2 linked regions of the Paracoccus pantotrophus genome follow. The protein of the gene in region 1 binds, or shares a complex with, the protein of each later gene. Links are inferred from orthologs where the notes say so. Each region holds a gene or a part of one and is shown in the gene's direction. Other genes may lie near its edges.

Region 1 (5,234 bases):
ACGCTTGAGATCCTGACCCATCCGCTGCTCGCCTCGGTGCGGCATGGCTTCTTCACCCGCCGCGGCGGCGCCTCCTCGGGGCTGTTCTCGGGGCTGAACTGCGGCTACGGCTCCAGCGACCAGGCCGAGATCGTCAGCATCAACCGCACCCGCGTCGCCGAGGCGATGGGCGTGCCGCCCGCCGGCCTCGCCACCGTGCACCAGGTGCATTCCCCCGACATCGCGGTGCTGCGCGCGGGCGACGATCCCGCCGGTCTTGCGGGGATTCGCGCCGACGGCATCGTCACCGACCGGCCCGGCGTGGCGCTGGCGGTGCTGACCGCCGATTGCCAGCCGATCCTGCTGGCCGATCCCGAGGCCGGGGTGATCGGCGCCGTCCATGCCGGCTGGCGCGGCGCGCTGTCCGGCGTGATCGAGGCGGCGGTGGGCGCGATGAACGACCTGGGTGCCAGCCGCATCCGCGCGGCGATCGGCCCCACGATCAGCCAGCGCGCCTATGAGGTCGGCGAGGATTTCATGGACGAATTCCTGGCCGAGGATCCGGATTACCACCGTTTCTTCGCCGGCGGGCCGAACGGGCGGCCGATGTTCGACCTGCCCTCCTTTGGCCTGATGCGGCTGCGCGAGGCCGGGGTTGAGGCGGAATGGACCGGGCATTGCACCTATTCCGATCCGGAGCGGTTCTTCTCCTATCGCCGCAGCACGCATCAGAACCAGGCCGATTACGGCCGGCTGATCTCGGCGATTGCGTTGTAGGTCGGGGGGATGGCGCGCGGGCTACGGCATTCGATGCCGGGGCGGGTGGCCGCGGGATGTCTGGCCGGTTTCCGCGATGCGGGACGAAGCTGTCAGTCACCCAGATATTGCGATGAAGATACCGCGTTGCGGATCGAAAACGGCGACATTCCCGCTGTGGTCAGACGAGATCATTGGCTGTACGGCTTTGGTATAGTGCCAGGGGTCAGGCGAACCACTCGCTTTGCGGATTTCCGCATCCCAACATTCGCCAGCATTGTTTAGGGCTCGCAGTTCAACCGCTGTTTCGTTCACCCGATCAGACAATGGAGTCACGCTCCATGGCTCGAAGCCGTTAGCCAATTCGGGTGGTTTTATGCTGGGCGAGGCACGATAGATGGCAACCACGCATACAAAAGACTGCGCTTCGCTGGCCAAGAGAGACAAAGGTTTCGCGTTTCCTTTGGCCACAAATCGGTAAGCAATGTCCTCCTCTACGCACCCAGACAACACGGCGAGCGCGATAAGTGACAGGAGCTTCAAGTGGGCCTCCAAGACATAGCCGCTGTCGGCAGAGTATGCGTATCATGACCGTCGGCTAAGAACTCAAAAGCTCTCGCCGTCACCGCATCCCCTCACCCCAGCGCCGCCGCCCGCTCCTCGACCACGCTGAAGGGCACGCCCGGCTCGTCCTTGGCGCAGCGGATCACCAGCGAGGTCTTGACCGAGGCCACGTTCGGCGCCGCCGTCAGCTTCTCGGTCAGGAAGCGCTGGAAGCTGGTCAGGTCGGGCGAGACGCATTTCAGGATGAAGTCGATCTCGCCGTTCAGCATGTGGCACTCGCGCACCAGCGGCCATTCGCAGGCCAGGGCCTCGAAGGCCGACAGGTCGCGCTCGGACTGGCTCAGCAGCCGGACCATGGCAAAGACCTGCACCTCGAAGCCCAGCTCGCGCGCATCGATGTCGGCATGGTAGCCGCGGATATAGCCCATCTCCTCCAGCGCGCGGACGCGGCGCAGGCAGGGCGGGGCGGAAATGCCGACGCGGCGGGCCAGTTCGACATTGGTCATGCGGCCGTCGGCCTGCAACTCTGCCAGAATTTTGCGGTCGATTTCGTCAAGTCTGGCGGCGGTCATCGCATCCCCTGGCTTGCCTTGCGGGCAAAAAACATGCCGGAAACTATCCCGCGGGGCCGGGTTGCGCAACATTCTTTCCACCGATGCGGGAACGGGCCTTATGGATTGCATGCGGGGCCGGCGGTGATTAGCTAAGGCTGCGCCAAGCGAAAGGTTCCCTGCCATGTCCCATGTTCCCGCCGAGATCGCCGCCGATACCAGCCTGCCCGCCCACAGCCGCGTGCTGATCGTGGGCTCGGGCCCGGCCGGCTATACCGCCGCCGTCTATGCCGCGCGCGCGATGCTTTCGCCGGTGCTGATCCAGGGCATGCAGCCGGGCGGCCAGCTGACCATCACCACCGAGGTCGAGAACTGGCCCGGCGAGACCGAGATCCAGGGCCCCGACCTGATGGTCAGGATGGAGGCCCATGCCCGCGCCATGGGCGCGCGCATCTTTACCGATACGGTGACGCGGCTGGACCTGGGCCAGCGCCCCTTCCTGGCCGAGCTTGATTCGGGCGCGCGCATCACCGCGGATGCGGTGATCCTGGCCACCGGCGCCCAGGCGCGCTGGCTGGGCCTGCCCAGCGAGGAAAGGTTCAAGGGATTCGGCGTCTCGGCCTGCGCCACCTGCGACGGCTTCTTCTATCGCGGCCGCGAGGTCGTGGTGGTGGGCGGCGGCAATACCGCGGTCGAGGAGGCGCTGTTTTTGACCAATTTCGCCAGCAAGGTGACGCTGATCCATCGCCGCGACAGCCTGCGCTCCGAAAAGATCCTGCAGGAGCGGCTGTTCCGCAATCCCAAGGTCTCGATCCTGTGGGATCACGAGCTGGTCGAGGTGCAGGGCGAGGACCAGCCGCCGGGCGTGACCGGCGTGCGCGTGCGCCATGTCCGCCAGGGGACCGAGCAGGTGGTGCCCGCGGACGGTGTCTTCATCGCCATCGGCCATGCGCCGGCCTCGGAACTGGTCAAGGACCAGCTGGAGCTGCATCACGGCGGCTATGTCAAGGTCGAGCCGGGCACGACCCGGACCTCGATCCCCGGCGTCTTCGCGGCGGGCGACCTGACCGACCACGTCTATCGCCAGGCGGTGACCAGCGCCGGCATGGGCTGCATGGCGGCGCTGGATGCCGAGCGTTACCTGGCCGAGCATGACATGGCCGGCGCGCCGAACCCGCATGCGGCCGAGATCCTGGCCTGAGATGGCCGGTTCTTTGCCGGGGCCCGGCCGATGAGCTTGCCGCATCACCAGCCGATCCGTGCGCTTCTGGTCAGCCCCGAGGCCGGCCAGAAACTGCGGGCCGAGGCGGCGCGCATGGCCGCCTGGGATCTGACGCCCCGGCAGTCGGCGGACCTGGACCTGCTGGTCGGCGGCGGCTTCTTGCCCTTGCGGGGCTTTCTGACCCAGGCGGATCACGATTCGGTGCTGGCGGGGATGCGGCTGGCCTCGGGCGCGCTCTGGCCCATGCCGCTGGCGCTGGAGGTCGATGCGGATTTCGCGGCCAGGGTCGAGCCGGGCGAGGACATTGCCCTGCGCGGCCCCGATGGCATGATCATGGCCATCCTGTCGGTCACGGACAAATGGAGCCCCGAGAGGGCGGAAGGCGCGGAGATGCCGGGCGTGGCCGGGCCGGTCTGCCTGGGCGGGCCGGTCAAGGGGCTGCCCGGCGCGGATGAGGTCCGCCTGGGTCCGAATGCCTGGCGGGCGCGCTTCCGTGCGCGGGGCTGCGAACGGGTTCTGGCCTGCGATCCCGCCGATGCGGCCGCCGGGGCGCGGTTGGCCGCCGAGCTTGGCGCCGAACTGCTGACGGCCGGGGCCGAGCCGCGCCATGCCGGCCCGCGCGAGGCGTTGTGGCAGGCGCTGGTCCGGCGCAACCATGGCGCCACGCATCTGCTGCTGCCCGCCGATCCCGCCGCGCAGGCGCTGCTGCGGCAATACCGGGCCGAGATCGGGCTGGAACTGGTCGAGGCCGGGATCACCCAGGCGCACGGCATGTGACGGCCCTTGCCGCGCGCCGTCCCGGCATTTGCTGATGGTGTTGGAAGGGTGGACGGCCGCCCCGCGGACGGCGCGAATGTCGCCATCGCCGCCGCCTTGCCCGGCGGCGGCATCGGCATCCTGCGGCTTAGTGGACGCTGACCGGGGTCAGTTCGTTCTGGCGGGCCAGCATGAAGGCCAGGCTGCGGTCCTTGACCAGGGCCAGCCGCTCTCCGTCGGGGCCATGCACGGCGTAAAGCGCGTCGGCTCCGGGCACCTGGCGGCGCACCTCGTCGGGCAGGCTGTCCATCGCGACGCGGCGGATATAGACGATGTTGCCCGCGTTTTCCGGGCCGAAATCGAATTTCTCGTTCATTTGCGATCCCCTTTCACTTGCGGCTGATCGGTATGGTCTGCACGATGCTGTCAGGCACCGAGCGGCGCAGGTCGATGTTCAGAAGCCCGTTTTCCAGTCCCGCCGACACCACCTCGACCCCGTCCGCCAGCACGAAGCTGCGCTGGAAGGCGCGGGACGCGATGCCGCGGTGCAGGAAGACGCGGCCTTCCTCGGCCTCGGCCTGGCGGCCGCGAACCACCAGCTGACGGTCCTCCAGCGTGATCGACAGGTCGTCCTCGGAAAAACCGGCCACGGCCAGCGTGATGCGAAAGCCGTTGGGCCCCTGGTGTTCGATGTTGTAGGGCGGATAGCCCTCGGCGCCCTTGGCGGCCCTTTCGGCCAGGCGTTCCAACTGGTCGAACCCCAGCAGGAACGGATGAGCGGCCAGACTGATCTTGGTCATTCCCAAGCCCTTTGCATCAAAGCGACTGTCGGCCGGACCCCGGAACGGCGATCCGGCAAGACCAATATGTGGATGGATGCCGCCGGAAACAAGGGCTTGCCGCATCGCGGCGGCGCGATCTCAGGGCCGCAGGCCGCAGGCGGCCATCGCGGCCCGGATCGCCCGGCCCGAGCCGGCCAGCGGCAGGCTGCCCCGGCCGCGATCATCCGCAAGCTCGACCCCGCTGCCGCCCAGCAGCCCCGCCAGCAGCGCCGAGCCGCGCGCCGCCTGCGCCGCGCGCATGCCGCCGCTGGCGGCAAAGGGCTGGGCCACCCGCCGGCCGTCGATGCGCAGCACCAGCGAGCCGGGCGATCCGGCCATGCCCTCGACGGCGACCAGCCCCTCGCGGCCGCGCTGGCACATGTAGCTCAGCGCCAGCCGTCCGGATTGCACGCGGGCGTAATGCGTCCTGCCGCCATCTGCGGCGCCGTTGCTCCAGCCCGCGCCCTGTCGCGGCGGCTGGGCGGGCTTTCGGCCGGGCGCCGCCCCCTCGCATTGCTCGGCCACGCAGGCGTGATAGCGCGGGTTCGAGGCGGGACCGAAGTGATACAGGCACTGGTTGACGCA
Region 2 (2,974 bases), 1.7 Mb from region 1 along the record:
CCCGAGGCGCAGGACGGCATCGACGAACTCTTGTCGCAGGCGCTGGCCTATGAAAGCTCGGAGACGCCCTCGCTGACCGGCTTCCTGGTCTGGCTGACCGGCGACGATGTCGAGGTGCGCCGCCAGCCCGGCTCGGCCGGCGATGGCGAGGGGCTGATCCGGGTGATGACCGTGCACGGCTCGAAGGGCCTGGAAAGTCCCATCGTGATCATGCCCGACGCGGCCAAGCGCAAACCCCCGCGCGAGGCGCCCGTGCTGCCCGGCCCGGACGGGCTGTCCCTGTGGCGCGGCCGCAAGGGCGAACGGCCTGATCCGGTCGAGGAACTGGCCGCGCTCCAGACCGAGCGGCAGCTGCAGGAACGCAAGCGGCTGCTCTATGTCGGGCTGACCCGCGCCGAAAGCTGGCTGATCGTCGCCGCGGCGGGCGAGACCGGCGCGGCCGAGGACAGCTGGCACGCCATGGTCGAGGCCGGCATGGGCCGTGCCGACCTGGCCGAGACACGCCTGCCCGCGCCCTGGGGCGGCGAGATCCGGCGGCTGTCCTTTGGCGACTGGCCCGAGGACGCGCCGCGGCCGGTGCTGTCGCAAAGGCCCGCGCTGGCCGAGCCGGACTGGCTGCGCGCCCCGCCGCCGCCCGCCCCCGCAAAGGTCCGGCCCGTTGCCGCGACGGCGCTGGGCGGGGCCAAGGTGATCGGTGCGCCCGGCGAGGGCGATGCGGCGGCGGCGATGCTGTTCGGCACCCGCCTGCATCTGCTGCTGGAGCATCTGCCGGGCCGCGATCCGGCCGGTTGGCCCGCCCTGGCCCGCGACGTTCTGGCCGATGCCGAGGGCGGCCTGCCCGGCCCCGAGGATCTGGCGGCGCTGCTGGCCGAGGCGCGCGCGGTGATCGAGGCGCCGGACCTGGCGCAGGTCTTCGCGCTGTCCGACGCGGCCGAGCTGCTGTCCGAGGTGGCGCTGGCCGCGCCGCTGCCGGGCATCGGCACCCTGACCGGCGCGGTGGACCGGCTGGTGGTGGAACCGGGCCGCATCCTGGCGGTGGACTACAAGTCGAACCGCGAAGTGCCGGATGCGCCCGAGGCGGTGCCGCTGGGCATCCTGCGCCAGATGGCCGCCTATCGCACGGCGCTGCGGCTGATCTGGCCGGGGCGGCGGGTCGAGGTCGCGGTGCTCTGGACCGCCTCGCGCAGCCTGATGGCGCTGCCCGACGCCTTGCTGGATCGGGTGATGGCGGGCCTTGACCACAACCGCCCCGGTGCCTAGCTGTTGACGGATACGCCCTGCCGGCCCGGCCGGCACATTGCAGGAGAGCCCGATGGCCAATACCCAAGCCGTTTCCGACGCCGAGTTCGACAGCGAAGTCCGCCAGTCCCCGACCCCGGTCGTGGTCGACTTCTGGGCCGAATGGTGCGGTCCCTGCCGCCAGATCGGCCCCTCGCTGGAGGAACTCGCCGCCGAATACGAGGGCCGCGTCAAGATCGTGAAGGTCAATGTGGACGAGAACCCGGAAAGCCCCGCCGCGCTTGGCGTCCGCGGCATCCCGGCGCTGTTCCTGTTCAAGGACGGCCAGGTCGTGTCGAACAAGATCGGCGCCGCCCCCAAGGCCGCGCTGAAGGCCTGGATCGACGAATCCATCTGATCCCTAAGTGCCGGGGGCGGCGCCGATCGGCCAGCCGCCCCGGCGCATCGCCGCCAGGATCCGCGCCTCGGCATCGGGCAGCGTGGCGTTGATGGCGTTCTGCTGAAGAAACCAGAACAGGTAGCGGTCGAAATCCGGCGCATGGCTTTCGGCGCGCGCCAGGGCTTGTGCTGCGCCCAGCTCGGCGACGTTCAGGCCGATATGGTGAAAGTCGATCTGCCCGAACAGCACCGCCGGCTTGCCCAGCAGGTAGCCGTCGAAGGCCACCGCGCTGTTCTGCGTGGCGACGAAGGCGCAGTCGCGCAGCAGCTGCGCGGTGTCGCCGCCGATCCGCAGGTTCGGGTGGCGCGCCGCCAGTTCGGCCAGCGCCGCGCGGTCGGCCTCGTCATAGCTTTCCCTGGGATGCAGCGTGGCGACAGTGGGCCGGCCGGTGGCGGCGATGGCCTTCAGCATCTCGACCGGGCTCATGGTCTGGAACGAGCGGCAGCGGCGGATATGGCCTTGCAGCGGCACCAGGATCGTGTCGCCGCGCCGGGGCGGCGGACCGGGCAGGACGCGGGCGCGCAGCCGCTCGGCAAAGGCGCGGGCCGGTTCGGGATCGACCGCCGCGGGGTCGTAGCGTCTCTGTGCCACGGCAAAGCGCCAGCGCTGCGGCACCGGCTCGATCTGCCAGAACGGATAGTGATAGGCGCGGCGAAAGGTCAGGGCGCGCGCATGCGTCGGCGCCTCCATGTGAAACAGCGCATAGCCGTCCCGCAGGGGCGCGGCCATGCGGGCCAAGGTGCCGGTCTGGTGCCATTCGACGCGCCAGCCCCTGGCCTCGACCGCCCGGCGCAGCACGGTCAGGAAATTGAAGCTGCCCGCGCGCGCGGTTTCCAGCATCGAGCCTTCCAGGTAGACGCGCAGGACGGGGGCATGGGTCATGGCCGGCACGCTAGCGGCTGGGACGGCGCGGCGGAAGGGGCGGGTTGCGAAAGCCGCACCCGGCCCATATCTGACGCGACAGGCGAGAGATCGGAGAGAGGCATGTCCGAAGACAAATTTCCCGGCTGGCACGGCACCACCATCCTGGCGGTTCGGCGCGGCGGCCGCGTGGTCGTCGCCGGGGACGGCCAGGTCAGCGTCGGCCAGACGGTGATGAAGGGCACGGCGCGCAAGGTGCGCCGGCTGAGCCCCGGCGGGCATGACGTGGTGGTGGGCTTTGCCGGCTCGACCGCCGATGCCTTCACCCTGCTGGAACGACTGGAGAAGAAGCTGGAGGCGGCGCCCGGCCAGTTGGCGCGGGCCTGCGTCGATCTGGCCAAGGACTGGCGCATGGACAAGTATCTGCGCAACCTG

Evidence for each region.
Region 2: the proteins of trxB (region 1) and trxA are in contact, whole or in part, in a crystal structure (PDB 1F6M), measured with the Escherichia coli proteins. The link is inferred for Paracoccus pantotrophus from one-to-one orthologs.

The regions. Positions count from the first base shown.
Region 1 is NZ_CP044426.1:530,539-535,772, forward strand. Bases 1,283-4,042 are described here. They hold trxB (thioredoxin-disulfide reductase), read left to right. Parts: upstream 1,283-2,034; coding sequence 2,035-3,051; downstream 3,052-4,042. Other genes in these bases: ESD82_RS13040 (Lrp/AsnC family transcriptional regulator), read right to left, coding at 1,371-1,871; ESD82_RS13050 (bifunctional sulfate adenylyltransferase/adenylylsulfate kinase), read left to right, coding at 3,082-3,849; ESD82_RS13055 (DUF1150 family protein), read right to left, coding at 3,977-4,042. In the rest of the region: ESD82_RS13025 (class I SAM-dependent methyltransferase), read left to right, coding at 1-8; peptidoglycan editing factor PgeF, read left to right, coding at 1-756; ESD82_RS13035 (hypothetical protein), read right to left, coding at 853-1,278; more of ESD82_RS13055, read right to left, coding at 4,043-4,204; ESD82_RS13060 (Hsp20 family protein), read right to left, coding at 4,218-4,628; ESD82_RS13065 (hypothetical protein), read right to left, coding at 4,749-5,234.
Region 2 is NZ_CP044426.1:2,222,457-2,225,430, forward strand. It holds trxA (thioredoxin), read left to right. Parts: upstream 1-1,312; coding sequence 1,313-1,636; downstream 1,637-2,974. Other genes in the region: addA (double-strand break repair helicase AddA), read left to right, coding at 1-1,260; ESD82_RS21525 (hypothetical protein), read right to left, coding at 1,640-2,560; hslV (ATP-dependent protease subunit HslV), read left to right, coding at 2,663-2,974. UniProt on the Escherichia coli protein: Participates in various redox reactions through the reversible oxidation of its active center dithiol to a disulfide and catalyzes dithiol-disulfide exchange reactions.